DNA from 3 places in the Paenibacillus sp. JL3B1040 genome. Region 1 is predicted to be linked to each of the others. Evidence: riboswitches for the same ligand, from Rfam matches in the RefSeq annotation. Region 1 holds a riboswitch; each other region holds the start of a gene.
What was found. A riboswitch is a leader RNA that binds a small molecule or an ion and turns the genes downstream of it on or off. The one in region 1 is predicted to bind cyclic di-GMP.

Region 1 (10,276 bases):
TGATCTAAATATATGAGATAAAATGAGTTTTGTCAGTATGATTTTTCAAAAAAGGAGGACGTTATACGATGGACATAGCCGGGCAAATGCCGCGTTCGGAGAGGGTCGCGCTGAACCGGATACGGATTCGCGACGATTTTTGGAGCTACTATATCGAATTGGTCAAGAATGTGGTCATTCCCTACCAATGGGAGGCGTTAAACGACCGGGTGGAAGGGGCGGAACCCAGCGGGGCGGTGCGCAACTTTCGGATTGCCGCGGGCCTGTCGCAAGGCGAATTTTACGGATTTGTATTTCAGGACAGCGATTTGGCCAAATGGCTGGAAGCGGCGGCTTATCTTTTGGAAGCGGATGCAAACCCGGAGCTTGAGGGCATCGCCGACGGGGTGATCGACATCATCGCCAAGGCGCAACGGGAAGACGGGTATTTGAACACGTATTTTATCCTGAAGGAACCGGACAAGCGCTGGACGAACCTGACGGACTGCCATGAGCTGTATTGCGCGGGCCATTTGATCGAAGCGGGAGTCGCCTATTACCGGGCCACGGGAAAAAGAAAGCTGCTGGACGTGGTCGCGAAATTCGCGGATTACATCGACAGCGTGTTTGGCACGGAACCCGGCAAGCTCCCCGGTTACGACGGCCATCAGGAAATCGAGCTGGCGCTCGTCAAGCTGTACGAGGCCACCGGACAGGAGCGATACTTGCGCCTGAGCCGCTATTTCCTCGATCAGCGGGGGCAGCAGCCTTCCTTTTTCGAGGAGGAGCTGAAGCGTCGCGGCGGCAAATCTCATTGGGGAGGAAATGCCCAGCGCGTTGATCTCGCTTACCATCAAGCACATCTGCCGGTAAGGGAGCAGGAGACCGCCGTGGGCCATGCCGTTCGGCTGCTGTACATGTTGACCGGGATGGCCGATGTGGCGGGCTTGACCGGAGATGAGACGCTGCTGGCGGCCTGCCGCAAGCTGTGGGACAACATCGTCGGCAAACAGATGTACATTACCGGCGGGGTAGGCTCGATGCCGCAAGGCGAGGCGTTTTCGTTCGATTACGATCTGCCGAATGACACGGCATATGCGGAGACCTGCGCATCGATCGGGTTGATCTTCTTTGCCCAGCGGATGCTGCGAATTTCGCCGGAGTCGAGGTATGCCGACGTCATGGAGCGGGCCTTATACAATACCGTCGTCGGCGGGATGGCCCGGGACGGCAAGCATTTCTTCTACGTGAATCCGCTGGAGGTGGACCCGAAGGCTTGCGGAGGCGCGAATCACAAATACGACCACATTAAGCCGGTCCGTCAGGAATGGTTCGGATGCGCCTGCTGCCCGCCGAATATCGCCCGGCTGCTGGCATCGCTTGGCGAATATATTTATACGGTCCAAGGCGACACGGTATATGCCCATCTCTATATTGGCGGGGAAGCCGAATTGCAGGTTGGCGGCGGCAAGGTGAAGCTGACGCAAACGACGGATTACCCTTGGAACGGCCGTGTGCGTTTCGAAGTAGCGCCGGAAGGTGAGGGACGCTTTACGCTGGCGCTGCGGCTGCCGGATTGGTGCCCGGAAGCGAGCCTCAAGGTGAACGGGGAGGCTGTGGCGCTGGAGGGGGGATTCATCCAGAACGGATATATCCGGCTGCAACGGCAGTGGAGTGAGGGGGATGTCGTCGAGCTCAAGCTGGCAATGCCGGTGACGCGCATGTGCAGCCACCCGCTCGTGCGGGCGAACGCCGGAAAAGTCGCTCTGCAGCGCGGCCCGCTTGTTTATTGCCTGGAGCAGGCCGACAATGGCGCGAATCTGCACGAGCTGGTGCTGCCTCGGGAGGCGGAGCTTCGCGCCGAACGCGAAACCGGATTGCTTGGCGGCCTCGTCACCGTCCAAGCCGAGGCAGTCCGACTCACCGGATCGGAGGGGGACGGCGAGTTGTACAGACCGTCGTCCCCCCTGCTGGAGAAGCCGGCGGCGGTCAAGTTTATTCCTTATTACGCCTGGGCCAACCGCGGCGCAGGAGAAATGACGGTATGGGTCCGCGAACGGTAAAATCAAAGGCTGCGAGCGGCCCAGCCGGAAGCGTTGTGACAAGAGCCTAAACGCCCGCATATGATACCCAAGATGATCATCTTTAGCAAAGGAGAGGGCGGCTCTTGAAAAGACAAAAACCTGCGAAATCCGGCAGAGCGAGGAAATCGCTCTATTACGTAGATAATCCGGAAATGAACGAATTAAAGCTGTTGGAGGAACGAAAGATTCAGGCGTCATCCGGGGACAAGGAGCTTCGGCTTCATGAAACCGCAGCGCCCGTACTTCCGGCTCATGGCGAGGAGAACACGGCGGCGGCAACGCCTGAGGCGGAGCCGGAGCCGAAGACGGTTGACGGCAGCCGGGCCCTTCAGGAGTTGTTGATCGAAAAAACCGCACCCTACCAGGAGCAAGGCATCATTTATACCGACGATATCATCGATGAGGCCGTAACCCGGGAGAAAATCGCCCCGTTCACGATCGACGCCTCGCGGATCATGCGGGGGGCCATTGGCTCGGCTTGGATCGCCGACTACGCGGTGGAGAACATCAAGCTGGCCGACCGGGCGGTAACCTCGGGCAAAATTGCGCCTTTGTCGGTGAACGGCAGCCATTTGGTGGACGGTGCGATTGAAGGACGGGCGATCCGGGACCATTCCATCGGCGGGGAGAAACTGGCGGATGGCAGCGTGACGCCGGAGAAGCTGGCCGATCGGGCGATCACCGGAGAGAAGCTGGCGGAGGGGGCGGTAGAGAGCCGCCATCTGGCGGAGTGGATCGTGACGTCCGAACTGCTGCAGGATCAAGCCGTATCGGAGGAGAAAATCCGCAGCGGAGCCGTGAAAGCGCAGCATTTGGCCAACGGAGCGATCGACAATTCCAAGCTGGGGGACGCCTCCGTGACAACGTCCAAGCTGCGCGACGGCTCCGTGACGGGGGACAAATTGGCGGACGGAACAGTGGAAAGCCGCCATCTGACAGATCAAATCATTAGTCCGCGCCACTTGGCTCCCGGATTAATCGGTCAGGAGCAATTGGCCTGGTCCAGCGTCGGCGCGGAGCAATTGCAGGAGGGAAGCGTTAAGCCGGCCCATTTGGGCGATGCGGTGATCGAATCCCGCCACCTCGCGCCCGGGGCGGTTGGCAGCGGGCATGTACAGCCGGGCAGTATCGGTCAGGAGCAGCTAGCGAACGGGGAAATTTTCGCGCGGCATCTCGCCGATAAATCGATCCCCGCCACGAAGCTGGCCGACCAATCCGTTGGTACGTCGCACATCGTCGAACAAGCGGTGACATCGTCCAAAATCGCCGATCAAAGCGTACTGCCGGGCAAAATCGCCGATGAAGCCGTATTGGCCCGACATCTGGCCAAAGGCGCTGTCCAATCGGCGCAGCTTGCCCGAGGCGCGGTTGCAGGTTGGCATCTGACCGAAGGAGCTGTGCAAAGCGGTCACCTTGCGGCGGAGGCGGTACAGGAATGGCATTTGGCCGACTCCGCGGTGACCGGCGAGAAGCTGGCGGTCGCCGAGGTGACCGCGGAGCACCTGGCGGAAGGGGCCGTTGCGGCGGACCACCTGCAGCCGGGGAGCGTCACGGCCGACAAACTGGAGCAAGACAGCGTGACGAGCCGGGCGATCGCTCCGGGGGCCGTGACGGAGGCGGCCATCGGCGCACGGCAAATTACGGCCGAACATCTGGGGCTGGGCATTGTGCAGGCCCGGCACCTGGCGCCGGGTTCCGTCAACCGCAGCCAGATTGGGGCTGGCGCGGTTCGGGAGGAGCATCTGGGCATTGGCGTCGTCTTTTCGCCGCATCTCCAGGATCATGCGGTCACCGGTTTGAAACTGTCGCCGGAAAGCGTAACGACGGATAAGCTTGGCGATCTGTCGGTGACGGCCGCGAAGCTGGCGGAGGGCGGCGTGACCGGATCCAAGTTGGCGGCGCAAGCCGTGAACGCCGCACATTTGGCCGAAGGCGCCGTCGGGTCCGAGGCGTTGGCCGCCGGTGCCGTGCAGGCGGAGCATCTGGCCGAGGGAGCGGTCGCCTCCGCTCATCTGCGGTCCGGTGCGGTCAAATCGGGTCATTTGGCCGACGCGGCGGTGACGTCGCGGGCGCTGCGGGCCGGCGCCGTAACTGCCGGGCACTTGGCCGAAGGCGCAGTGCTTGGCGCGCATTTGGCCGAAGGCGGCGTGACGGAGCGCCACCTCGGCGACGCGGCGGTCGGTTCCCGCCATATCGCCGCCGAGGCGATCGACGCCGCGCATTTGTCCGCCGAGCTGCGGCAAAGCGGGCTGCTGCCCGAGGCGGGCGTCGGCGGGGAGGCCCTGCGGCCGGCGTCCATCTCAGGCCGGCATCTGCAGGCCGGCGCGGTCGGTGCCGAAGCGCTCGGCGATGCGGCGGTCGGAAGCGGCCATTTGCAGGCGGCTTCCGTGCAAAGCGGCCACCTGGCGGAGGAGGCCGTACAAAGCCAACACTTGGCTGAAGATGCGGTGCAGAGCGAGCATCTGGCCAAAGGCAGCGTGACCGACCGCCATCTTGGCATAGCGGTGATCGGCCCCTATCATATCGCCGCCGAATCGATCAATGCCACACATTTGACCCCCGCGCTGCGGCAAAGCGGGCTGCTGCCCGCCGGCGGCGTCGGCGGGGAAGCCCTGCAACCGGCGTCCATCGCAAGCCGGCATCTGCAGGCCGGCGCGGTCGGTGCCGAAGCGCTCGGCGATGCGGCGGTCGGAAGCGGTCATTTGCAGGCGGGTTCCGTACGAAACGGCCATCTGGCGGAGGCGTCCGTCCAGGGCCGGAACCTGGCTCCTCGTGCGGTGCAAGGCGGGCATTTGGCGGAAGGCAGCGTGTCGGAACACCACCTCGGCGAAGGCGCGGTCGACTCGCGCCATTTGCAGAGGGGTTCCGTGCAAAGCGAACATCTGGCGGAGGAGGCCGTGCAAAGCCGGCACTTGAGTGCAGACGTGGTGCAAGCGGCAAATTTGGCGGCGGACAGCGTGGAGTCCCGGCATCTGAGCGATGCGGCGGTTCATGCCCACCATATCTCGCTCGAAGCGGTAAACGTATGGCATTTGTCTTCTGAAATTCAGCAGCGCGGCCTTCTGCCCGAGGATGGCGTCGGCGGCAAGGACATCCGCCCGTCCGCTATCGGCCGGGGGCATCTGCAGCCGGGCGCGGTGGATGCCGGAACATTGGCCGAGGGCGCCGTGGGGGCCGATCATCTGCAGGCAGCTGCCGTAGGGAACGTCCACCTCGCAGCGGATGCGGTCGGGAGCAGCCAACTGACCGACGAAGCCGTCGGTACCCGCCATCTGCAGCCGGGCGCCGTCGGGGTGCGGCAGTTAAGCTTCACTCCGGTTCAAACCCTGCCGGGCCAGCCGGCACAGCTGCAGTTCGGCATGTCCGCATTTTTGCTGCAGGGCCATGAGGAGGAGACAACGATCACGATCGCTTTCGACGCTCCGTTCGATTCATCCGACTACGTCATCGTTGTCATGACCAATCACTCCGCGTATTACGCCTCGCTGAAGGAGCAGTCGCCCGAATCGGCCGTAATCGCGATCTCCAAACTTAAGGATAGCAGCGTCAACTACGGGTTTGTGACGTGGATGGCCATCGGCAGCGTTCGGTAGGACGACGTATCATGCGCCAGCCGCCGGATCGTTCCGGCGGCTGTTTTTCTGCGTATTCCCATAGATGGAGTGACAAATATTTCAGGCTGTGTGATTTTGCGTACAGCTTTTTTGCGCCAAATTACCTAGTATCTAATGGAAACCGCGCAGCTTTTGTTGCTCTGTTATGTGAAATCATTCACGATGATGTGGGGTGCGGTTTTCGGGATAGACATCGTGCAAGAGGGAGGGGCGTGGGTCGCTTGGAAGGCGGTGTATCGTTTCCGAGCACAGTCGAAAAACAAAGAGACGATATCATCAAGAAGAAGCAGGTTATGTAATTTACATAGCTTGGTGAAATTCACAAGGGAGAGGATCGCATTTGAAAAAGCTGATTAGCCTAACGGTAAGCGCAACATTGGTATTATCATCCTTGTCGCTTACTGTCGGTGTATCCGGTTACAAACTGACCGGCATTGACGTGGTATCCGCCGCATCGGAAACGGAAACGCCAGTCAAAGAAACGCCAAGCAAGACGACTACGCCAAGCAAAACAACGACGCCAAGCAAGACGACTACGCCAAGCAAAACAACGACCCCAAGCAAGAAAACAACACCTAACAAAACGACAACACCCAGCAAGAAAACAACACCCAGCAAAACAACAACACCCAGCAAAACGACAACGCCTGCCAAAACAACCGCTCCGGTTGTTAAACCGGTAGAGAATCCTTATGCCGACGGTGTGTACGTCACTTATGGAAACGCTTATTCTAAAGGGACCGAAGGAGCAAAAGTCACGATCAAGGACGGCAAGGTCGCTGCGATCGAATTGCTCAGAACGAGCCCTAAGCTGATCGATAGAGATGTCCGCAACAATTACAGCGGTCTCTGGAATGCTTATGAGACGATGAAGACCAACCTGCTTGGCAAAACGCAGGAGCAGGCAGCCAAAGTGGACGTTGTGTCCGGCGCGACCCGTTCGTGCGACGGCTGGAAGCTGTCCGTCGATCGCGCTTTCCAAAGAGCGTTGAAAGAGAAACCGCAGGGCGTAACCTATTTTGCCGGCGAGCACATGGGCGTTGATCCGGAAGGTAAATATATGATCTTCGTTACGTTCGACGCGACGAAGCGTACGGCCGTCAAGCTGTATGCGCTTGACGCCAGCGGCAATGCCGTCGAAGAAGCGAACCTGACCGAAGAGCAAGCCGCATTGGTGAAATCCATCGCTGCCGAGCTGCTGGCGAAAGGGACGGACGCCGTAGGACCCAAAGGCCAGGAAGCCGAGTTTAAGGCGGCTGTGAACGCTTATTGGGACGCGGAGCAAAATGCGAAAGTAAACAACGATTCGAAATACATCGACGGGTTCTATTCCGCTTACGGCGCAGCGCGCGATAAAGGCGTGGAGCGAGCCGACGTCTACATCCGCAACGGCAAGCTGGTTGACCTGAAGCTGTACAGACTGGGCTCCAACCTGATCGATCGGGGCGACACGGCATATGCCGATGTGGTGAAAGCCAATGCTCCGATGACGGCGAAACTGCTCGCCAACGGCTCGTACATCGAGAACTTCAGCGACGGCGTCGACGCGATTGCCGGCGCAACCGAAAGTAGCCACAGCTGGAACGTGGCCGTGGAAAGAGCTTTTGAAAAAGCGTTGAAAGTGTCGGGCAAAGCGAAATATTTTGAAGGCACCTTCGCCGGTGTCGACAACCTGTCCAAACTGCTGGTTCTGGCCGACATCAAGGCGGACCAAGTTTCGAACGTAAATGTACATCTGTTTGGTGCAGATGGTAAATTGATCGCAGCCGACAAGCTGACGGAAGAGCAACAAACCGTTGTTGCTCAACTGAACGAAGGCTTGACCCAAAAAGGCGTGAACATGACGCCGATCGTACTTCAAGAGGACTTGTCCCTCGCGGCCAGAGCGGCATTTGCCGACCTGCTGAACAACGCGTCAACAACGCAAGGTACTTACAAAGACGGCACCTACACCGCCTTTGGCGACGCTTATGACAAAGGGACGAACCGTGCCGACGTTACGTTACGCAACGGCGTCATCGTTGGTCTGAAGCTGTATCGCGTTGGGGTAAATATGATTGACCGCGGAGATTCAGCTTATCCTGAGGTTATCAGAGCGATCCCGATCTTGACCCGCGATCTGCTGTTTGCCGGAACGAGAGAGCAAGCGGCGAAGGTCGATGTGGTATCCGGCGCAACCAGCAGCAGTACCGCTTTGAAAACGGCCGTCGAAAATGCTTATAAGAAGGCAGAAATCAACGAGTCGTACAAAACAGCCTACATCAATGGCATTTTTGCCGGGATCAACAAAGACAAATCCGTTTACGTTATGGTAACGGTGCAAAACAACGTGCCGTTCAAAATGGAAGTGTTCTATCTTGACGCGAACGGGAAAATCAAGACGGAAGATCAATTGACCGTCGACGAGAAAGCCGTCAAGACGGAGTTCGAAACGCCGACTGCCGAAGGAGCCTTGCATAAATACGGGTATCGTCCGGCAGCCTTCGGCGATACGGAGGGCATGAAAGCCGTTTCTGCCCAAGTGGTGGACGCCGTGAAGAATGCGCTGGAGAACGCCGGCAGATAATCGCTTTTGCCGGATTTGGCAAGCCTAAAGGCTTGGTGCGTAAAGCCCCCTCGAATCGTTCGAGGGGGCTTTTGTTCGTGCGCATGGAGAAATTTAAAATTCCTAGTTTACAACTTCTGTCCTTGCATGCTAGTATAAATTAACTAAAAAATAGCAATTTTACTAGAAGGGCAAACTTGCCGAAAGTCAAGGACGCAAAGCCACGGGCCTAACGTAACCGTTACCAGGGCAGCCGGGTTTCATGGTAACTTGTGGATGCGATTCTATCTTTCAAACAGTTCTCTTTCTTCGAAAATGCAGCTTTCTCGAGAAAGAGTTTTTTTGTACGAAGAATTTGTCGAATAATAAGTAAAATTGTCGAAAATTGATGTGACGGGGAGAACATATCATGGGAGAATTTGGTGCTTCGGATCCTTTATTGGAGATATATCTTCACGAGAATTCGCAACTGCTGGAACAGCTGGAGCAGTGCATTTTGGAATGCGAGGAAGCGAATGCGTTTTCCTCCGCCGCGATCGATGTCATCTTCCGTATCATGCATACGATCAAAGGTTCTTCCACGATGATGGGCTTCGACAATATTGCGGCATTGTCTCACGTCATCGAGGATCTGTTTGCTTATATCCGCGAACATCAACCCCGAGTAACCGATTATTCGGCATTATCCGATTTGGTGCTCCAAGGTGGGGACTCTATCAAGCTTGAGCTTTATAAGATCAGGCAGGGCGATTCGCCCGACGGCGATTGTGCGCCGCTGATGGGCAGCATCCGCCACCACTTGGAAGAGCTTAAGCACCGGCATGACGGCGGGCGGGACGCTCCCGTCTCCAAACAAGCCGACAGCGGGAGCCTGGACGAGAGTACCGCCCTCGCCGCACATGGTGCCCGCTTGAAAGCAGTCCTGTTCTTCGACGACGACTACAATATGGAAAATGTACGTGCATACCAGGTGGTCCATAGTCTGAAGGAGTGGACCGAGCATTTCAGCTACTGGCCTGATGACATTGAAAGCAACCTGGACTCCGCAGGAATCATCAAGGAGCAGGGGTTTCAGTTGTTTTTCCGCAACGGGGAAAGCGCCGAAACCATCACCGCCTATCTTTCGCAAGCTCCTTGTCTCAAACATCTTGAGATCAGCGAGTATACAGCCCGCGGGGACTTGCCGGAAACCCGCGCTCCTGGCGGATTCCATGCCGGAGGTTATTCTTGAGAGCAACTCCGCAATCGAACCGCCGCTTGTCGAAGAGCGGCCGTCCCCCGGAGCCTCCGGCGTCGCGTCGTTTCCGCCGGAGGAGTCGCAATCGCTGGCCAAGCCGCCCGTTTCGACCGCAACTACGCAGCAGTCCAGTTTCATCAGCGTAAATTTGACCAAGCTGGACGAGTTGATGGACCTGGTTGGGGAATTGGTTATCGCCGAATCGATGGTCACGCAAAATCCCGAATTGGCGGGCCTTGAGCTGGAACAGTTCCGGAAAGCGGCGCGGCAACTGCGCAAAATTACCGGAGAAATTCAGGATAAGGTCATGTCCATCCGGATGGTTCCGCTGGTGAACACGTTTCAGAAAATGCACCGCATCGTCCGGGATATGTGCAGGAAGCAGGAGAAGCTCGTACGGCTCCAACTGGTCGGCGAGGATACGGAAGTCGACAAGAATATTATCGAGCATATCTCGGATCCGATCATGCACCTGGTACGCAACGCCATCGATCATGGCATCGAGGTCCCGGACGAGCGGGCTGCTGCCGGGAAGAACGAGACTGCCACGCTGACGCTCGAAGCCAAAAACGTCGGCGGCGAGGTGCTGATCCTCGTTCGCGACGACGGTCGCGGATTAAACCGGGAGAAAATCCTACAACGGGCCCGGGAGCGCCGCTTGATCTTTCGGGAAGAAGCGGAGATGAGCGATCGCGACATCTATAATCTGATTTTTTTGCCGGGGTTTTCAACCAAGGAGGTCATTACCGAATTCAGTGGCCGCGGTGTCGGCATGGACGTCGTGCTGAGGAATATCGAAAGCGTTGGCGGCAGCGTT
Region 2 (10,276 bases), 240 kb from region 1:
ATTTCCCAGTATGTAAGACCCCTTGAAGACGACGAGGTTGATAGGCCTGAGGTGGAAGTGCAGCAATGTATGGAGCTGACAGGTACTAATCGGTCGAGGGCTTATCCAAAAACATCTAAAACACAAATTCGTTTCGTATCCAGTTTTCAGGCGATCAAGCGTCTGAATGACGATTTTAAGCTGCATGTCTTTTCTAAGGTTTGATCTTTTGCTGAAGCAGGGATCAGGCAGCGGAAGCAGCGCAAAAATCATGTTTGGTGGCGATGGCGGAGGGGTTCCACCCGTTCCCATCCCGAACACGACCGTTAAGCCCTCCAGCGCCGATGGTACTTGGACCGAAGGGTCCTGGGAGAGTAGGACGCCGCCAAGCAATGTTCCCTGATAGCTCAGTCGGTAGAGCACTCGACTGTTAATCGAGTTGTCACAGGTTCGAGTCCTGTTCGGGGAGTCCATCCTGGAAGAAAGCTTGTATGCCTTGCATATTTGCTTCTCTTCCGGGGAATCCAACTCATATGGAGAGGTGTCCGAGTTGGCCGAAGGAGCACGATTGGAAATCGTGTAGGCGTCACAAGCGTCTCGAGGGTTCGAATCCCTCTCTCTCCGCCAGCAAGGACTTTGATTGTGGCCCGTTGGTCAAGGGGTTAAGACACCTCCCTTTCACGGAGGTAACAGGGGTTCGAATCCCCTACGGGTCATTCTTTATCTTCCCAGATGCGGAGGCTTAGCTCAGCTGGGAGAGCATCTGCCTTACAAGCAGAGGGTCGGGGGTTCGATCCCCTCAGCCTCCACCATATCACTTACTACAGAAGTGAATAGATTTCCTTTTACTGACGCGGGGTGGAGCAGCCCGGTAGCTCGTCGGGCTCATAACCCGAAGGCCGCAGGTTCAAATCCTGCCCCCGCAATTATCCTCGAACGAGGATGGCATTATTCAAGTGTGGAGCCGTGGTGTAGAGGCCTAACATGCCTGCCTGTCACGCAGGAGACCGCGGGTTCGAATCCCGTCGGCTCCGCCATTTATTTATGCCTTATCTTTGTACGAGCCATTAGCTCAGTTGGTAGAGCACCTGACTTTTAATCAGGGTGTCGAAGGTTCGAGTCCTTCATGGCTCACCAGTTTCATATTGCTTATGCGGACGTGGCTCAGCGGTAGAGCATCGCCTTGCCAAGGCGAGGGTCGCGGGTTCGATTCCCGTCGTCCGCTCCATCTTCATACGCGCCCTTAGCTCAGCTGGATAGAGCGTTTGACTACGAATCAAAAGGTCAGGAGTTCGAATCTCTTAGGGCGCGTCCCTTTTGCCGGTGTGGCGGAATTGGCAGACGCGCGCGACTCAAAATTGTACGCGCCTCATGTTTTACGCGCCGAACCATTCCGTTCCTTGATATATAAAGGTTTTCCGAAAAGGGCACCGCGCTTTAGTCGGTGGACCCGCACCAAACTCCCCAAAATTCAGCCGATTTTGGAGGACTGCGCTTTTGTTTAGATGTAACGCGGTCAGGTTGTACGCGGCTGGTGTGTCGAGGATAACTCGATGTAGCATGCAAGTCAAGCATGACAAATTATATATTTTTATTGTGCCGGCGTGGCGGAATGGCAGACGCGCTCGACTCAAAATCGAGTGGGAAACCGTGGAGGTTCGAGTCCTCTCGCCGGTACCAACAATGAAATCAAGCTCTTGGGATCAGGAATCCAAAGGGCTTTTTTAATGTTCAGGACATTATGGATTGGCAGTAACAGTACGACATCGAGCTGTTTAGAAGAGATATTCGGGATCAACCTAAAAGTATAGTTCGGTGAAGAACACATTTTTGGAAAACGATCTCGATAAAAAACAAAGCAAGCGAACCTAGAGATAGTCCGCTTGCTTTGATCTGCCTGCCCTTCACCACCATTTGTAGCTGTTGCGCTCCAGCTTCTTCTGATCCGAGTTCTTTTCATGATCGCGTTTTCCGAAAAATTCGTCTTCTCTCGCGATCGTTGGGTCATACCAGTCCGCTTTGGCTTTCGCCCATTCCACCCACTTCATCGACTTGGGATCGAGGTTTCCGGATGCCTCCACTGCGGCAATATAACGCCTTATTTTGCAGGCGGTATCGTAGTCCTCCGAAAGATTTTCCAAAGCGAGCGTTTGCTCCACTTCAGCATTAAAGCGTTGTCTTCGCTCCTCTTTTCGCCGCTCTTCTTCCTGGCGTTTACGTTCAGCTTCCTCGCGGGCCTCGCGCTTTTGTCGGCGAATATCGGAAGCTTCGTAAAACGCAATCATGATATCGCCAAGGCGATCTTCGATGACGTATGATTTGCAATCGCGAAAGTTTTTTGCGGCATATATTGAAAAGCTGATTCGGCCATTGTAAACATAGTCATACTTTCTGATTTTTGGCTTTGACGCCCATGAACTGCGGCGCTTGTCTTCCTCATATTTCAGAAGCTGCATATTTTCTTCTTTCGTGGGAATATGCTTGACCTCGTCTTGCGCTTCTGAAACCGATATAGAGACAGTTTCCCCGTTGACTATAAATTTAAGATCGCTGGTAAGCGAACATCCTAACGGCTCCATGGCTTTGATTAGCGCATCAATTATATGTAACACCCGAGGTAATGTTTCTTCGGACACCGTGTCGGCAAGAAAGAGAGGAGAATCCTTGGCACGCCGATTGAAGCCTATTGCTTCTTGTTCTTTGCGTTTTTTTTTCCATTCCATGACTTCTTTGCGATGAGCAACAATTGTTGGGTGCATCTTCGCGTTTTCGTTAGGTATCCTGATTTGTGTTGCAGTGGAAAGCACGACTGTTCTCTCTTTCTCATTCAGAAATGCGAGAGTCTCTTTTTCAATCTGAGGTGTATACTCAGTTCCGGTTCTTACGCCTGATTTCTTAGCGGGCTTGCTGCTTATCGGGAGTGGTATTGGATTAACCAGTTTACCCGCACGAAGCTTGGCCCAGTATCCGACCGGAGGTGTGGGAATATCAAAGGACTGGCAGACTTTACGGATCGCAACATCCGAGACACCATATCTTTTCGCTACTTCGGTTACCGGCACCATCCATACTTCTTTGTACAAGGTTTCTCTGTCATAAATATTGTAGGTTTGTCCAGATTGCTCGTACGTTTCAGGTTGTCCGACCGTTTGAGTAGATTCGCTGGTATCGTCTACTGAAACGGACGGTGTCTGTTCCTCGACTAGTAACACAGAAGATTCAAGCGTTGGTGAAGATTCGCCGACAGCTGTTTCCATCTCCGCTCTAACGGAATCCTTTTCAGAAATCGCTCGATGTTTCTTTTTACGAGCGGCCGGTACGGTTCTGTAAATGAAAATCCTCTCATCCGCCGGTTCCGGTAGTTCCAGTTTGGTTACAGGCTTGTTGAAATTGAGCTTGGTCCAGTATCCGGACGGAGGAATCGGAATGCCAGCTTCCTTAATCTGTTTCATTAGATGAGCATAGGGAAGATTATATTTTTTGGCTACTCCGGCGACAGACATTTCCCAGATTTCATCGTATAATTGCTTACGTGTTATTACGATCTCCGAATGCTCTGGCACAGCGTTCACCTCCTTCCCTTCCTTGGATAAGCTCTTTGCAACAGTAGAAATGCGAGCCTTTGGCTCAGACATGACCTCCTGTTCTATTTGCATGGCTTGTTGATTTTCTTCTTCCGCATCAGCAGTACCCGCCGCAGCACTTTCTTTTAGCGGTTCATTCACTGTCTGTGGTGCGAGAATAGCGTCAAATTGTTTGATTCCCCCTATCCCTCGTTTTCGCTTAATAGAAAAACCAGGTCCCGTTTCATTTCCTCGAATTGATTAATAATCGTATTCAAATTTTTCTCGATATTCTCGACCTGGACAGCATTGATTTTTCCGTGGTTATAAGCAATGAGACGTTCCGGCACGATGGTATAGGACCAACTTTCTCTGTAGCGGTCTTCGTTGCGGACCGCAAAACCGATGGGCAACAAGTCGTTGCGCATGCCGAGTGTCAGCATGTTCGGGGATATACCCAAATAATCTGCAGCGATTTTTATTGTGATTTTGGGGATATTTCTGATCTCTTCATCCGAATACTTCACCATACGTTTCACCTCCTTGATCCGGTTCCGACGTCACAATCAGACTGGCGACAATCTATAGAAAGATATTGGTCTTCGGTATACCATAAACTTTCTCGTACAATATTTCCGAAATTCGAAAATTCTTATTCATCAACCACGAGAAGAATACCTAGCATCGGTCATGTCTGTGTATCCAGATGAGTTTGGCTTTGCTGAGAATCGTCTTGGAAGCTTCTCCTATCGAGAAAAAGATATGAAGTTCTCCATATATGACCTAAATAAGTGGGAGTCGCGAAAAGCCGCGCATTATGTTCTTAATTTAGTCTTTAATCCTCAAAATATAATCTATCGAGATATTCAGGATTTTGTCTATTCACTAGTCGAGAAAGAGGTTATCTTTAAAGTATAGTCACAAGACATCGGGCCAATCTGGCCCGATGCTACTTTTGCACAGGGACGCACCATTTGCAGTGGGTTTGTTTATTTATATACTGGCTTCTTTGGACAGGGTTATATATTTTTGAAGGATGTTCATGAGCAACAATATATTCAGGTTTTAACCTTTCTGAAATCCAGCATGCAGAGTTACTGTCATGAGGATCATAGTGTTCAGATATATCGTCTATTTGCCATTGAGGCAATAATTCTAGCGGGACATCACAAACAAAAATAGTGGGGATTCCGGTACTGGATAGCATATCGTGATATTTCCCATATATGTCTTTATCTAATTGTGCAGCAATTGCGGCAAGGTATTCACTCCCCCAACATAAATAGTGTCCGCTTTCGCCCAGGAGTTCTTTTTTAAACAAGCTGAAATAGACATGCTTGGAATCGGAAGGTTGCAGTGTAGGGTCGTAATCCATAACTGTGTTTACTGATATTCCAAATGTGGCAGTGGCAATTTGACGCATTTCCTCTACATTAAAAGGCTTTATGCCCTCTGAAAAGTAGCTTTCCATATCAATAGGACGACAGGCATGATACGCACGAATATGCGTGTAATGTCCAAGGTCAATCCCTTGTTTCTTATTCCCTTTATCATCAGGTACAAATACTTTTTTGTTATTCTCCATCATTCTAACTCCTTCGGCACGTTGCCTGACGGCTCGTGCCATTTTTTGGGGCATGATCTTCTACCGGTAAAGTCAATTCTCATATTCCAACAGAAAAAAACGATCTCAGCTACTTCCAGTCACTTTTGAAGTGAAAGAGCGTATTCCTCCGTATTGTTGAGCAAATCGATTTTTTGCTGCAGTTTGACTACGAAGCTCAAGAAGTCGGTGCTTTTCTTATTTTCCAATTTGAATGAGTTGATGATATTTTTGATGGTTTCGTTTTGCTCGGAGGTTAATTCATCTATAATTAAAATGATCCTTAAATTAGAACGGAATGCCTTGTCCAGCAAGCTGTGAAGATTGTATGAAATGTTCTGTTCTTTGATTTCGGGGTCCAGTTCGTGCATCCACGTCGCTGCTTTGGACATGATCGAATCATCCTCGTTGATGTATTTGATGATTTTTCCGGACCACTTATGAATTGTATCTTCTCTGATTTTCGTGTCTGTAGCAATGCTAAAAGTGGATGCAAACCGCATTAGCTGCGGGATAATGTGTCCATTTAGATGCTCGAATTTTTCCAAACGTGTTTTTTTGTATCGTCCATAACATTCGTATTCAATTAAGTTAACTTGAATGGGCATCGTTTTATTATCGGGAATGAAGCGGACGAGCACTGCATCTGGGTAACCGCTGATCCCAGCGATCATTTTGTTATTAGCATCTTTTTTAGGGGCAGTCATAAACATTCTGTTTTGTGGGATAAGCACGGACCGATGCTCGGAAAAATCATCGAATAAATGATAAAAGTTAGCGTTGACCAGCGGCTCCAGTCCTTTGATTTTGTCTGTTTCATTCTCAAATTTGACCGTGACATAGGTGCTCGTGATGTTGATTTTAACATCGGGAACAGTGTTCAAGACTTCTTGGTAATTTTCTTCAGTCACCTCATCCGTGGACCACTCTTCAGCATCAGAAGGGTTACCGTTGCAGTTAATCGTAAAAGGCTGTTCGAATTTGAACAGATCATTGGTTCGATTTTGTTCAAAGCCAGTCTGAAGCAACTGCAGAGCCGTCTCATCGGTTATGGTTTTTGCGGATTGCACATATTTGAGGCTCCAATACTTTCCACCGGCTTGCTCCAGAATGCTGATGTCAAACGGTTGGCAGTATTCGATTTCGCAAAGAGTGAAACATTGAGGATATTGATCGCTGTCTTTCCAAGGCCGAAAATCGGTAGGTTCTTTTAGTTTACCGCGAGCTCCGCATAGTGATTTATTTCCTACTTTCACTACAATATAGACCCGGTCATTCACGTTAGCGACTCTTTTCGTAAAGCCGGCTACTTGTTGATTGACGCATGTATAATAATTTTCCAAAGAAGTTCCACAATGTAAGATACGCTCTCCCATGTCCATCATCCTTATCTTATGATTAAATTACCAATTTCGACATGGTTAGTAAAAATCCTTTCTGGTGTAGTAACTGAAAGAGAGAAGGGTTTGTTATGCATAGAAATATACCTATTGAAGTTTAGAAAAATATTAAGAAAGAGGATGGTACAATGCTAAAATCATTTGATATACCAGATACTGATTTTGATGGTTTACGTCTTTTGTTAGAACAGTTGACCTCTGATAAGGTCGAAGTACAAAATTATTTAGGTGGAAGGTCGCTAAGAAAAGTTGAAATCAATTCTGCCGAAGGAAAAGTTAGACTAGACTTACGTTCAGAGCTTTATTTCCATTAAGGTGTCTATTATCAAAGCCTGATTATTGGTGTTATTGCATTGGCCCCTGAGCGGATGGGGATTGGGACAATAGTGATCGAATGGTTAAAAAATTATGCCAGAAGCAAAGGTTTTGAACGAATTTGTATCGAAAATGCTAACACGGAGGCGAGTATTGGATTGGCAAGGAAAATGGGTTTCATTAATGTCCCTAGTAGTCCAATTATTCAAGAGGTTCTCAAAATAGAGGCGTCGCCTGATTATCATTTACTGCTAGTAAGATCATAATTACTTTTTATAGTATATTTTAGATCTAAAAAGTACCCCCAACTTCGAGAGAGTTGGGGGAGTTAATGCTTACATTGATCATTTCTGTAATATTCCGATACTCGTAACAAATTATTGGCTAACCTAGAACTTGGTTTCGGTTGATCACTCCCATTTCGAATTGATTTACAGCATCATTCTATGGTTAGATACCTAGACCGTATCCGGCGAATGCCTATAGTCAAACGCCCTTTTTACCATTTTTGATACAAAGCCAGATTCGCAGGACTTTGGAGTTCTTCGAAAACTCCGCACGGATGGCCTGTTACAGAAAAACAAAGAAGAACCCCAAGCGAAAAGGGCAAGGGGTTATAAAGCAGGTGATTTGCTTTGATTCTAATTTATGAACAAATGCTTGCACATGTTACAGAAAACGAAAAGTCGCTGCTGTTCGAAATCCATATTTCCAATTCGGATATTACGATTTCGAGATGAAAATAAATAAGGAAAGTTTTGTAACTCCATTCTCGCAAAAGCTGGAATCTTCTAGTATAATATGTCTATAAAGCGAGGATTAGACAGGAATTTGGACTATATCTTCCCGCTTGTTATTAGGACAAAGGTCCGTTTTTCGGTCGAAACTGTGCTTCTATTGCTTATCTTAATGAAGGACTTGAAAAGAGGGAGGGATTTTGATGTCGAATCTATGTTAGGTAGTAGCACCTGGTGGCTGTTAAATGACATTATAGTGGTCAGGTGAGGGATTCGATCATCGCCATGGACGAATGGGTTATGAAGTAATCTCCGATTGGTTGTCCAAATAAATATGAGCTGAAGGAAAAATGGCAAACCCGCTCGAAAGACGGGGACGCAAAGCCACGGGTCTGCGGCCGTAAGGCTATGATCGCCGGGTTACCCTAAAAGGCAGGCTTCTGGAGAAAAGGCACGTTAGGGTACGTGTCTTTTTTGTCGTCTATGTCCGATTCCGAATAAGCCGAGGAACCTCATCGAGGGAGGGAACTGAAGTGGTGCTTGTATTGTCATTATTGTTGATGACCGCCATTCTGCTATTCACCAATCCGAGAAGCGAGCCAAATCGTTGGGCCGGTTCAGTCGCTTTTTTCTCTGTACTTGGAGAGTTGACTATCGCCATAGATGAGAAGATAATTCCCGCAATTGTCCCTTTGGCAAACGATTCAATTATAGCCGGACTGGAATGGGTAAAAGAGTTTTTTTACTTCTTAGCCTTGTACATGCCTCCTTATTCGTTGTTGATGTTCAGCTTGAGCTATGCGGGATGGTTTCAACGGCGAAAGGGTTGGAAGCGCTCCACAATCGTTGGGGCACTGATCCCGGTTCTGATCATGTTTCTTCTACCTTCAGAGGCTTCACGTGATACACATCCGATACCGCTCTGGGCGATGATTTATTACGCTACCGCAGCAGTGCCATGCTTGAGGTTGGCATACCGTGAAGTTGATGAGAGGATCAGACAGCAACACCGTGTGGTCTGTTGGATTGTTGTACCGTCGATCAGTTTTGTACTGCTTTTCGATTATATTCTGCCTTTGCTCCGATTCTATCCGCCCTTTGATACCAAACGTGCTGTTTTAACGGCAGTATGCATTTGCTTTTATGTATTTGTTGTTCGTTACGGTGTATTGGGTGTCCGAATCCGATTGGAATCTACACCCCAAGAACCATATGGGAACACTCCGCTTATATTTCAATTCTATCATGCTTTAAAAAGTGAACTGGGAAAAATACAGGTCGCAGCCAGACGTATATTTAATCTTGCCCAACAAACCGAGCAACAGGAATTGTATCGGGACACATCTCATCTAATCGATGCAACCGAGCGGATAATAGCAATAGCTTTCCGTTTTCGTCATTCATCACAACAGTTGGTATTATACGAGCAGTCATGTATTATAAATGAACTCGTTGAGCAACTATTGGATAGCTTGGCGGGAGAATTTTGCAGCAAGAATCTTAAAGTCCGAAAAAAATTGGATGAATCGATTGTTTTGTATTGTGATTCTGTTCACGTGCAACAAGTCATGAAGAACCTCTTCTATAATGCCATTGAAGCGATGTCCGAAGGAGGGTGTCTGACTATAACGTCTAATCTCTCGCAAGAAACGATGGATATTACCGTTCGTGATTCCGGTTGCGGCATCGCTCCGGAAGCCATGCCATATATATTTGAACCTCACTTTACAACCAAATCGAACGAAGGGAATGATGGATTGGGGTTATTCTACAGTCATGAAGTCATGCGACACCATCAGGGGTCCATCGAGGTACAAAGTCTAATCGGAATCGGTACGTCATTTACGCTTCATTTTCCCATCCAAAGAGTCATTCGTCATTCACCGTCATTGAACCGATGGGAGGGAGACCATGAGCAAGATCAAAGTACTATTGGTGGAAGACGATCCGGTGTGGAACGAATATATATCCGAAACGGTGAATCGGGAACAGGATTTGTTTTTGGTCGGAACGGCTCAGACGAAAGTCAATGCAATTCGCATTGTCAGTATGTTAGACATTGATGTGGTGCTATTGGATGTGGTGCTGGATGGGAAAAAGGCAGACGGGCTTGACGCGGCGCTCGAGATTGGCAGCATGAGTAATGCGAAAGTCATCATGCTTACAGTATTAGATCAGGCAGGGATCGTTTCTGAGGCGTTCGGCAACGGTGCTTTCAATTATATTCTCAAGACGGCGCTTGAAGATATTCCGGAGGCTATTCGAGCCGCATATGCGGGCCTATCCTCCATTCATGCTTCTGCCGCAGGCGTGCTTCGATCCGAGTTTGTACGAATGAAGCAACAAGAAATGCGCCAAAAATTAACGCGAACCGAAGTTGAAATCCTCCGTTTTATTCACAATGGTCATACCCGTTCCGCAATTGGGGAACATTTGCATATAACAGAGAGTACTGTCAAAAAACATGTGAACCGAGTGATTCGAAAACTGAAGGTGCACACCGGCAGGGAAGCTGCCAAGAAAGCAAAAATGAAAGGGATATTATAGCGTCCATGTGTATTGATATTGAAAGTCGCGAATAGCACCTAACCATTACAGGTTAGGTGCTATTCTATTTAATTGGCATCTATTTAGGTACAGCACTCTCGTAGAAAACCATCGAAGAACTGAGGCTGTCGT
Region 3 (10,276 bases), 1.8 Mb from region 1:
ATCGTGGAATTCTCCGAAAACCAGTCGCAGCACGAACAAGGCGGCAGCTTTGTGCTGAAGGTCCCGGCGGCGGGCTTCTCCTCGTTCCTGGATCGGCTGGAGGGGCTGAAGCCCGTGTCGATGCAGCGAAGCATTCAAGGACAGGACGTCTCGGAAGAGTATGTCGATCTGGAATCGCGGCTGAAGGTCAAGCAGGCCATGGAAGCGCGGTACTTGAAATTCGTCGAGGAAGCGACCCAAACCAAGCAACTGGTTGAATTCGTAAACGAGCTGGAACGGATTCAAACGGAGATTGAACAGATCAAAGGGAGAATGCGGTACATCGACAGCAATGTGTCCTTTTCGACGATCGAGATCCGCGTCTACCAGCCGGATGCGTCGAAGCTGACGGTATCGAGCGGCGACACGCCGCTGCTGGAGCGGATGAAGAACGCATTGACGGGCAGCATCGACGTCTTGTCGCTCTTCTTCCAGTGGTTGGTCGTGTTTGCGGCCGGAGCGCTGCCGCTGCTCGTCATCGCGGCCCTCGTCGTGATCCCGGTCTGGATCGCGCGTCGGAAGAACCGGGCGGAGCGGGAGAAACGCCGGGCGCAGCTTCATGCAGGCCCGGCGGCGGCACCGCCGGGAGCCTCGCCGCTGAAGCCCGGCACGGAGGAGGAACACGAAGAGTCTCCGCAAGATAATTAAGCGCAGGAACGAATAAAAACGCAAGCCCAAGGGAATGCCCTTAGGGCTTGCGTTATTTTTACGCGTAAGGACTCACGGAAAAACATCGCCAAATCTTAAACTAAACTTAAACGGGATGGAACCCGTTCTATGTTAAGATGAATCAAACCACTTGAGAAGGGAAAGGGCTGACACTGCGATGTTAGAAAACTATTTGTTCCCTATTAAATATGCTTTCGGTGCGTTTCCGTTTGCGGCGCTGCTGTTCACCCTGCCGTTCCTGGTGGTGCAATACCGGCGGCACGGTTATGTCAACAAGGTGCGGGCCTTCGTGCTATACTTGTTCCTGCTGTATTTGATGAACGCGTTATTCCTCGTGATGCTGCCGCTGCCCTCCAGCCGGCATAACCTGCCGCTTGGCGACGGGGCGCTGCAGTTGATTCCTTTTCATTTCATTCAGGATATCTTAAGGGAAACGTCAATCGTTCCCGGGGAGCCGTCAACCTATTTTCGGCTGCTTAAGGAGCGCGCTTTTTTGCAGGTTGCCTTTAACGTTGCATTGACCGTGCCGTTCGGGATGCTGATCCGTTATTACTTTCGCTCCGGTCCGATCGCGAGTCTGGTCCTGTCGTTCCTGCTGTCCTTGTGGTTTGAAGTGACGCAGTTGACCGGAATCTACGGGCTTTATGACCATCCTTACCGCGTCTTCGACGTCGATGACCTGATGACCAATACGCTGGGGGGAATGATTGGCTTCCTTCTGTCCGTGTGGTTATCCCGGTATTTGCCGCGGATTGAGCACCTGGACCGGGGCGTGGATCTGGCCGCCAAGCGGGTGACGTATACCCGGCGGGGACTGGCCTTGTTTTTCGACTGTATCCTCTCGGGGGCATTGATGACCGTCATTTCCCGGCTAGGGGTATCGGGGGCGTATTTTGTGTCTACGGGATTGTATTTCATGTTGATCCCTTATTTGAACGGCGGGAAAACTCCCGGTAAATGGCTGGTGCGGATCCGGCTGGTCGGACTTGCCTCAGACGAGGTTGAATGGACACGAAGGGGCCGGCTGGCCGCTGCCGCGCATCGGTATTTGTCCGCTGGAGGCGAGCGGCAAACCGTGGGACTGCTTCCCCTGATCGTTCGTTATGGGCTGCTTTATTGGGGAGTGTTCGGTTTAAACCGCCTGCTGGTCTTCCCGCCGGTCGGCATGCCGAGTTTGTTTCGGGTGGTGCTGGCTCTGATCGTGCTGGGCGTGAACGTCAGCTTCTTCATCCATGTCGCCAAATGTTTCTTTCGGAAGGAGCCGCGGCTGTTTTACGAAAACATCAGCCGTACCGGGCACGTCATCCTGCTGAAAGAGCCGGCTCGCCACAGGGCAGCCCGTGTACGGCACTAATGTGAATTGCGGAGAATATCATGTCAGGCACCTTCCGGTGCAATAGGTAATGTGACGATAAAAGCCGTTCCTTCTCCGGGGCGGCTTTCCGCTTCCAGCATCCCCCGGTGGTTCGAGACGAATTCCTTGGCGATGGCCAGCCCGAGCCCCATCCCTCCGGCGTGCCGAACACGCGCCTCATCCGTACGGTAAAATCGGTTGAACAAATATGGCAAATGTTCGGGTGCGATGCCGGGGCCGGTGTCTTGAACGCGAATCTGCAGCATCCGGATGGGGCCGGCGCCGGGGCCAGCCGACGAAACGCCCTCCACTTCCCGCAGGGACAAGAGGACGTGTCCGCCTTCCGGCGTATACCGCACCGCATTATGCAGCAGGTTAAGAAAAACCTGCATCATCCTCTCCGCATCGACCGAGACCGCCGGGCAATTTCCGTTCGCCTCGATGCAGACCGCAATGTGCTTCGCTTCCGCTTCATAGCTTACTCGCTCTATGGCTTGTCGCAGCAGCCCGGCCATATCCGTCGGCCGAAGATCCAGCGGCAGCTTGCCGGCTTCCGCCAGCGACAGCTGATGCAAGTCGCCGACGAGCCGCGTCAGACGGATCAATTCGTCCTGGATCGGCAGCAGGTTTTCCGGTCGAATCTCGCCGCTGCCTTGCTGCAGGAGCTCCAGCTTGCCGCGGACAATCGTAAGCGGCGTACGCAGCTCATGGGCCACGTCGGCGACCAGATTGCGGCGTACTTCCTCGGCCCTCGCCAACTGTGCGGACATGCCGTTGATTGCCTGTGCGACTTTGCCGTATTCATCCTTGGAGCTCACCGGCGCTTGAATCCCGAATTCGCCCCGGCCCAGACGGTCGATGATCGGAATCAACCGACGCAGCGGGGAGGTGAGCCAGCGAGACACGAAGAAAGCCGCTCCCAGCGACAGCAGGATGAAAACAACCGCCCCGGCTCCAACGAGAAATACGACCGAAATCGGCGTGCCAATCCGCAGCTTGGACAGATTGGCCACATCGGAGTCGTAATAATAGGCCCAACCGATGGTTTTGCCTTGGCTGGAGAGCTCCCTGTGAATTCCCAGCCGCTCCAATAATCGGACCGGCAAGTCGTCGCTAACCGTTAACATCCGCCGTTCCGAATCCATCAGCCCGATGCTGGACGCCTGTCTTCCCTCCGGCGCAAGGCGCGCCAAATCCGCAGGCGTCAACGCCGCCCATGAGTTTCCGTGTGCCTCATAATAGGCCTCGAGCTGATTCTCCAACGTATTCAGTTCCTCCGTTCTGGACGATTGCAGCATCACCTCCAAGGAGTCCCGAATCGTGAAATAGGTAAACAGCATAAACATCAGGCTAACCCCGAAAATAAAAGCGGCGATGACGAGAAAAAGCTTGCGTGATACGGTCATGGCTGCGGGTTCTCAAACCGGTAACCAAACCCGTAAACCGTTTGGATGTAGGCAGGGCGACTCGGATCGTCTTCGATTTTTTTGCGGATGCGGCTGATGTGGGCGTCGGCGGTTCGTTCATCGTTCAAGAAATCGTCCTCCATGGCGGCCAGCAGTTGCAGCCGGCTGTAGACGATCCCCGGTTTGGCGGCCAGCGTCAGCAGCAGCTTGAATTCCGTTGGCGTCAGGGCAAGCTCCATATCCCGCTTCCATACGCGGCATTGCGCTTCGGAAATCGTCAGTTCCCCACGTTTGAGCAGCGGCTCGGCCGCCGCATTCCCCTCGATCCGCCGTAATACGGAACGGATGCGGGCGGCCAGCTCGCGCAAAGAAAACGGCTTGGTCACGTAATCGTCGGCACCGACCTCCAGTCCGATCAATTTATCGGTTTCCTCCACGCGTGCGGTCACCATAATGATCCCGACCGGCCCCGACTTTCGCAGTTCCCGGCAAACCTCGATTCCGCTCAACTCCGGCAGCATCCAGTCAAGCACGACGAGCGACGGCTTGTGCAAGGCGGCCTTGTGCAACGCTTCCCTTCCCGTTGCGGCTGTGACCGTTTGAAATCCTTCCTGCTGCAAAAAAGGCTCCATAAATTCGATGACTTGACGCTCATCGTCGACAAGCAGCAAGGTGTGCGGCATTGGTGGTTGTCCTCCCATGCTTGTTTTTTTTTCATTATATCCGCTTTTCCCCCGCTTTCCATCCCGCTCGGGGAATTTCACGGAACCCGTAAAGGATCGTCACAAGTTCACAACATTTGACGGTTATGATGAGACCAACCCCGGAAGGAGGAGGAAGCGAGATGGCCGGAATCGGCTTGGAATTGAAAAAATCAATGCTCTGGAGCGCCTGCTTCGCTGGACTGATGCTCTTGGCCTCTTGCGGATATAACGAACTTCGTTACCCGGAGGAAGTCGATATGAGCCAAATGCACCACGGAGTCGAACATGGAAATGCCGCTAGTCATAGCGGCCATGAGGATCATGCTGTGCCCGGAACCGGCGAGCCGGCTGCTGCGGTATCCTGCGCCGAGTTGAAGGAGGCCGAACCCGCCGCGGGGGAGCGGGTGAGGAGTTATGAGCTGACCGCGGCAAAGACCGTTCTAACCTTGGACAATGGGAAAAGGACGGAGGCCTGGACGTTTAACGGAACCTCGCCCGGCCCGGAGCTGCGGGTCAAGGAAGGGGAACGCGTGAAAGTAACGCTAACGAATCGCGATATCGGCAAAGGGGTGACGATTCACTGGCATGGCGTCATCCTGCCCTGTTCCCAGGATGGTGTGGCCGGCGTCACGCAGAATGCCGTTTGGCCGGGCGAGCAGTTTACCTATGAGTTCATTGCCCGTCACCCCGGAACGTACTGGTACCATTCTCATCAGCAAAGCTCGGAACAGGCGGGGAAAGGGCTGGTCGGCCGGCTGATCGTCGAACCGAAGCAGTCAGATTTCGACTACGACCTTGATTACGCGGTCACGCTGCAATTGCTGAACGATAAGCTGAAGCTGACCAATGGCCGAGCCGATGGTTTACGTCTCGATGCAGCCCCCGGAGAAACGGTAAGGCTGCGGCTGATCAATGCCTATAGCGAGGTGCAGTGGATCGGGGTGGCCGGTGCGGAGTTCCGGGTGATCTCGATCGACGGGCAGGACTTGAACGGCCCGGAGGCTCTCAAGGAAGAGTGGATTCCGATCGGCGGAGGCCAGCGATACGACGTGCTGTTCACGATGCCGACCAGCGGGCAGGTCAAAATGTACAACAGAGAGCATCAAGCCTGGCACATTCTGTTGGGGAGCGGGCCCCAGCCGAAGCCGCTAAGCAAAGACGCGCCGTCATTCGATTTCACGGATTACGGGACGCCGCTTGCGGACGGGATTACCGCGGACATGAAGTTCGACCGGGTTTACGATCTAAAGCTCGGCGTCCTCGATATTAACGGCAAGAAGTTTCATGAAATTCCGCCGCTTCTAGTCAAGGAAGGGGAGTGGATCAAAATCCGTTTCAAACATACCTTTGGTGGTCCGCATCCGATGCATCTGCACGGACATCTCTTCAAGATCTTGACGAAGAACGGCAAGCCGCTGACGGGCAGCCCCATCTATGCGGACAGCGTGCTCCTGTTCAGCGGCGAAGAATATGAAGTGGTCTTCAAAGCGGATAATCCCGGCTTGTGGATGGAACATTGCCACAATTTGGGGCATGCCGCCAACGGGATGACGATGATGGTGAACTACGAAGGGGTGACTACGCCGTTTCGCGTAGGCACCAAATCGGGCAATCTCCCGGATTAACCAATCAGCGAAGATGGAGGAGGAATTTAAGTGAAAAAAGCACTTTGGCTTATCGCGGCGCTAGCCGGCGGTTTGATCGGCGGATTGGTGCTCAGCGAGCTGATCGCCATCACCGCGGTCACCTTGTTCAGAGGGGACCTCTCCTGGCTGAGAGGCATTAAATATTTGCCGCTCGTCACCGCGGCGCTGGCCGGCATCTTGGTGCTAAAGCGGACCTCGCGCCGCGGGAACCGCTAAGACATTTACGCGCCGCTATAATATTCGCCCAGAAACTGCCGAAACCGGCGCGCGGCTTCGGATAAATATCGGCGCTCCAGCCAAGCGACGGAGAAAACGCGCCGGCACACCGGGCTTTCGATCCGCAGCATCGAGTAGGGAGGACGTTCGTCCTTCCGACATGCCGGAACGAAGGCGACGCCCAGTCCGGCGAAGACGAGGCTGCCAAGCGCGCCGGGTTCATCCACCTCGCAGACGATGCGGGGGCGAATGCCTGCGGCCAGGCAAAACGCTTCGTTGATCTTGCGAAACGGGTGGCCCGCTTTATATTCAATGAAAGGTTCGTCCGCCACGTCCTCGAGGCGGACGCTTTTGCTTGCCTCCAGCCGGTGGCCGGGCGGGACGGCGAGAAACACCTCGGCGTCCAGCACCGGCAGCTCTCGCACTCCCGGATGATCAAGCGAGGAAGCAGTGAAGCAGAGATCCACCTCGCCCTTCTCCAACAGCTCGATCATTTCCGCAATGGATGCCGGCGACGTCTGCAGGATGCGGAAGTTCACCTCGGGATAAGCTTCGCGGAAAGCCCCGAGCGCAGCCGTAATGCGTCCCAGCGTATTCGTGGCCAAATGGATGCTGCCGCGCTCCATCCCCGCCAGATCCGCCACCTCCTGCCTTCCCTCTTCCAGGATGTCCAGCGCTGTCTCGACCTTTTTCAAAAAGGCTTTGCCGAAGGCGTTCAGCCGAATCTGACGATTTTGCCGATCGAACAACGGGACCCCCAAATCCTCCTCGAGCCTGGCAATCGTTTTGCTGAGCGCCGGCTGGGCGATATGCAGCTCTTGGGCGGCTCGGGTCATATGCTCCAAATGGGCGACCGTGCGAAAATACTCCAATTGCAGCAACTCCATGCGGATGACAACTCCTCTCTTAAGGGAATTTGATGATTAATATCCTTTAGGTTATGAATACATAAATTAATATATATTTTTCATTATTAATATTCAATCCTACAATAACTTGTGAGGAAATCGATAGGGGGGACGATACGATGAAAAATGCCGATTCATCCGAGGCACGCGAGAAGCTGATCCGCATTTTGGCGTTTACCATGATCTTGTCATCCATGGGGGCAACGATGTTTAATATCGTGCTCCCTGAAATCAAAGGTGAATTCGGCTTATCCGTCACTCAAGTCAGTTGGGTTTCGACGGCATATGCTCTGATTTACGCCATCGGCGCCGTGATTTACGGGAAGCTGGCGGATGCTTTTCAGTTGAAAAAACTGCTGACGTTCGGGTTAATCCTGTTTTGTTTGGGTTCAATGACCGGATTGTCGGCTCAGGCGTATTGGATGGTCTTGCTGGGCCGCGTGCTGCAGTCGGCCGGCGCGTCGGTGGTTCCCGCAGCCGCGATGATCATTCCGGTGCGGCATTTTCCTGCCGAGCGCCGCGGATATGCGCTGGGAATTACAGCCACGGGGCTGGCGATCGGGGGCGCGATTGGGCCGGTCGTATCCGCGCTGCTGGTCAGTCTGGTCGATTGGCGATGGTTGTTTTGCATCCCGATGCTGATGCTGTTTACGCTGCCGTTCTACCGCAAATACCTCAGCGATGAGCCGATTCGGGCCGTTCGGATCGATTGGCTCGGCGGAGGGGTGCTGGGCATCACGGTCACTCTGTTATTGCTCGGCGTAACCTATGGGCGATGGGAGCTTTATTTAGGCAGTTTGATCGGGTTTCTCCTGTTTCTATGGCGGATCCGCCTAGCTCCGCAACCGTTCGTGGATCCGCGATTATTTCGGAACACGGGCTATGCGCTGGGTCTGCTGTTGTCGGTGCTGGTCATGGGGATCGGCTATGCGCTGCCGTTCCTGACGCCGCAGCTGCTGGCCGAGGTGAATCGGCTGCCTGCCGGTTGGATCGGATTTGCCATGGTGCCCGGGGCTGTTGCCTCGGCGATCCTCGGCCGCAAAGGGGGCAAGTTGGCGGATGCCAAGGGCAATTCCTTCGTCATCTATGTGGCTTCCCTGCTGCTAATCAGCTGTTTTGCCCTGATTTCGGTGCTGTCCGGGGCGGCGGCGGGCTGGATTGCGGCGATTCTGATCCTGGGCAATGTGGGGCAAATGTTCATGCAACTGGCGTTGTCCAACACGATTTCCCGCACGCTGCCCAAAGAGCAGACCGGGGTAGGCATGGGTCTGTTGTCCATGTTGGGCTTTTTGTCCGGCGCGGTTTCGACCAGCCTTTACGGCCATGCCGTGGATCACGGCTCGTCGTCGCACTGGAATCCGCTGAATCCGTTTGAGGGCTCTGCCGTGTATGGCAATATCTACATGGTTTTGGCAGTGCTTCATATCGGAATCCTTCTTTTTTACTATTTTTTCTTTAGTCGAGTCGGACGATCCCGCAAGGAGGAATCGATAATGAGGCAGGTCTAAAGACCTGCATAAAAGACGGTTTTGGAGCCGAGTAGGATGAATCCGGATTAACAAATGACATGATCTGTGCCGATACAACTTCTAAAGAGCTTTATCCGATAAAGGCAAACCTGTCGAAAGGCAGGGACGCAAAGCTATAGGGCCTAAGATAGTTTGGCAGCCAGCTACCGAAGGGAGTTTTTTTGTCATGAGAAAGTGGATATCCGTAACGCTCGCGATCATTATTGGGTTCGGAGGAGCCGGCGCAATTCCGGTTCAAGGGGCGGAAACCCCGGGCTGGATCGATAAAACCATGGTGGATCAGGGAGCGATCCGCATCAACTATGACGTTAAGACGAAGATCAAAACCAAGCTGCAGATCGCCAAGGGCGAGGAGAAATACACCTACACGTTAACACCCGGAACGAACGGAGAGACGTTTCCGCTTCAACTGGGGAACGGAGAGTATGCGGTCAGTCTTTTGGAACAGCTTAAAGGGACAACGTACCGTTTGGTCCATAAGGACACGGTCAAGCTGCAACTGAAGGACGAGAAGCAGGTGTTTTTGCATTCCACGCAAAACGTAAATTGGGAACCGGACGGCCGCGCGGCGAAAATCGCCAACGAGTTGATTCAAGACGCGGTCGGAACCGAGGAAAAAGTTCAGATCATCTATGATTATGTCACCAGCACCATCAAGTACGACGACAGCTTGGCCTTCAGCGCCACCTCCAGTTACCTGCCCGATCTCGACCGGACGCTGACCCGGAAGAAGGACATTTGCTATGGATTCTCTTCCTTGTTCGCGGCGATGCTGCGCAGCGTAGGGATTCCGGCCAAATTGGTGATGGGGACCTCGGATTATGTCAGTACCTATCACGCCTGGAACGAGGTTTATGCAAACGGTCGCTGGATCACGATTGATACTACGGCGGACGCGGGCTGGAAAGGAACGACGACCGCTTATACGATGATCAAAGATCCCGCGAAATATAAGGCCGAGAAAATATACTAAGTTGCGAACCCAATCACGCCGGTTGCGGAATACGCGCCGCTTCTGACATTTCGATCCTGTTTGCCGGGTCGGGTGTCGAAGCGGCTTTTTTGCGTTCACCGTTCCTCCGATTCCCGCCAACCGATCAGGATTGTTCAGAAGTTGTATAGACTCCCTGTTTATACTCCTTGCAAACGTATGTCACAACAAAGCACGCCAAGCAGGGAGAGGTTCAAGGTGATGAATGTTGTCGCTCACTTTAGGGACGGTTCCCGCGGCATGGAGCTGGATACCTTTCGAGAGATCGAACTGACCAAGCAACTGAGAAGATACCGGCAAAGAGGCTTTTATATGAACTACCGGAAAAATCGAATCGGAATCGTGGCGACGCCGGACGGCCCCGTTTTTTTTGGCAACGGGCAGGTTTACCTTTTGCGGGAGCAGCCGTTTCGATTTTGGCTCCACCAGCAGAAATGGAGAATCGGGTTTCGCTTTGAATGGAACGGCGAAATGAAGCTGAGCTTCACCTATCCCCGGATCGTTTACCGCGATGGCCGAACGTGGGAGGTTGACGAATTTCGCGATTTTTGCTGCTGGTTGGTGGAAGCGGTGAAAAAAAACAATTTTATGGATTTCTATACCGTAAAAACCCAAGAAAGACAGAGTTATCGGGCGAAAAACGCCGGTCAAGTCAATGAATAATATCACTTATAACCAAGGGGACTTGGCTTTATTTGGTCGATTGTCGAGGAATTGTTTAGAATGCTGAAATACGATGGTCATGTTGCCCACCACAACGTTTCGAGAAGGAGGTAGGGAGAAGCGTCGTTTGAACACATCGATATCGATAGAA

Region 2: another riboswitch for cyclic di-GMP. It lies ahead of ACZF99_RS19585 (sensor histidine kinase); the one in region 1 lies ahead of ACZF99_RS18475 (Hpt domain-containing protein).
Region 3: another riboswitch for cyclic di-GMP. It lies ahead of ACZF99_RS10390 (transglutaminase-like domain-containing protein); the one in region 1 lies ahead of ACZF99_RS18475 (Hpt domain-containing protein).

Annotation. Positions count from the first base shown of each region.
Region 1 is NZ_CM169317.1:4,095,638-4,105,913, reverse strand. Features, by position in the region: gene ACZF99_RS18490 (glycoside hydrolase family 127 protein) at 69-2,042, shown strand; gene ACZF99_RS18485 (WIAG-tail domain) at 2,147-5,656, shown strand; gene ACZF99_RS18480 (FMN-binding protein) at 6,018-8,243, shown strand; cyclic di-GMP riboswitch class I at 8,403-8,488, shown strand; gene ACZF99_RS18475 (Hpt domain-containing protein) at 8,632-9,453, shown strand; gene ACZF99_RS18470 (chemotaxis protein CheA) at 9,434-10,276, shown strand, end outside.
Region 2 is NZ_CM169317.1:4,338,295-4,348,570, reverse strand. Features, by position in the region: rRNA gene ACZF99_RS19675 (23S ribosomal RNA) at 1-109, shown strand, start outside; rRNA gene rrf (5S ribosomal RNA) at 254-370, shown strand; tRNA gene ACZF99_RS19665 (tRNA-Asn) at 376-448, shown strand; tRNA gene ACZF99_RS19660 (tRNA-Ser) at 515-606, shown strand; tRNA gene ACZF99_RS19655 (tRNA-Glu) at 624-695, shown strand; tRNA gene ACZF99_RS19650 (tRNA-Val) at 716-791, shown strand; tRNA gene ACZF99_RS19645 (tRNA-Met) at 832-905, shown strand; tRNA gene ACZF99_RS19640 (tRNA-Asp) at 940-1,016, shown strand; tRNA gene ACZF99_RS19635 (tRNA-Lys) at 1,041-1,116, shown strand; tRNA gene ACZF99_RS19630 (tRNA-Gly) at 1,133-1,207, shown strand; tRNA gene ACZF99_RS19625 (tRNA-Arg) at 1,217-1,290, shown strand; tRNA gene ACZF99_RS19620 (tRNA-Leu) at 1,578-1,659, shown strand; gene ACZF99_RS19615 (hypothetical protein) at 1,884-3,704, opposite strand; gene ACZF99_RS19610 (hypothetical protein) at 3,746-4,072, opposite strand; gene ACZF99_RS19605 (hypothetical protein) at 4,492-5,127, opposite strand; gene ACZF99_RS19600 (hypothetical protein) at 5,247-6,521, opposite strand; gene ACZF99_RS19595 (hypothetical protein) at 6,674-6,859, shown strand; gene ACZF99_RS19590 (GNAT family N-acetyltransferase) at 6,914-7,126, shown strand; cyclic di-GMP riboswitch class I at 7,940-8,025, shown strand; gene ACZF99_RS19585 (sensor histidine kinase) at 8,131-9,660, shown strand; gene ACZF99_RS19580 (response regulator transcription factor) at 9,548-10,144, shown strand.
Region 3 is NZ_CM169317.1:2,328,547-2,338,822, forward strand. Features, by position in the region: gene ACZF99_RS10350 (DUF4349 domain-containing protein) at 1-687, shown strand, start outside; gene ACZF99_RS10355 (VanZ family protein) at 866-2,062, shown strand; gene ACZF99_RS10360 (sensor histidine kinase) at 2,086-3,468, opposite strand; gene ACZF99_RS10365 (response regulator) at 3,465-4,151, opposite strand; gene ACZF99_RS10370 (multicopper oxidase family protein) at 4,313-5,797, shown strand; gene ACZF99_RS10375 (DUF5957 family protein) at 5,828-6,034, shown strand; gene ACZF99_RS10380 (LysR family transcriptional regulator) at 6,040-6,921, opposite strand; gene ACZF99_RS10385 (MFS transporter) at 7,062-8,450, shown strand; cyclic di-GMP riboswitch class I at 8,544-8,622, shown strand; gene ACZF99_RS10390 (transglutaminase-like domain-containing protein) at 8,638-9,444, shown strand; gene ACZF99_RS10395 (hypothetical protein) at 9,661-10,125, shown strand.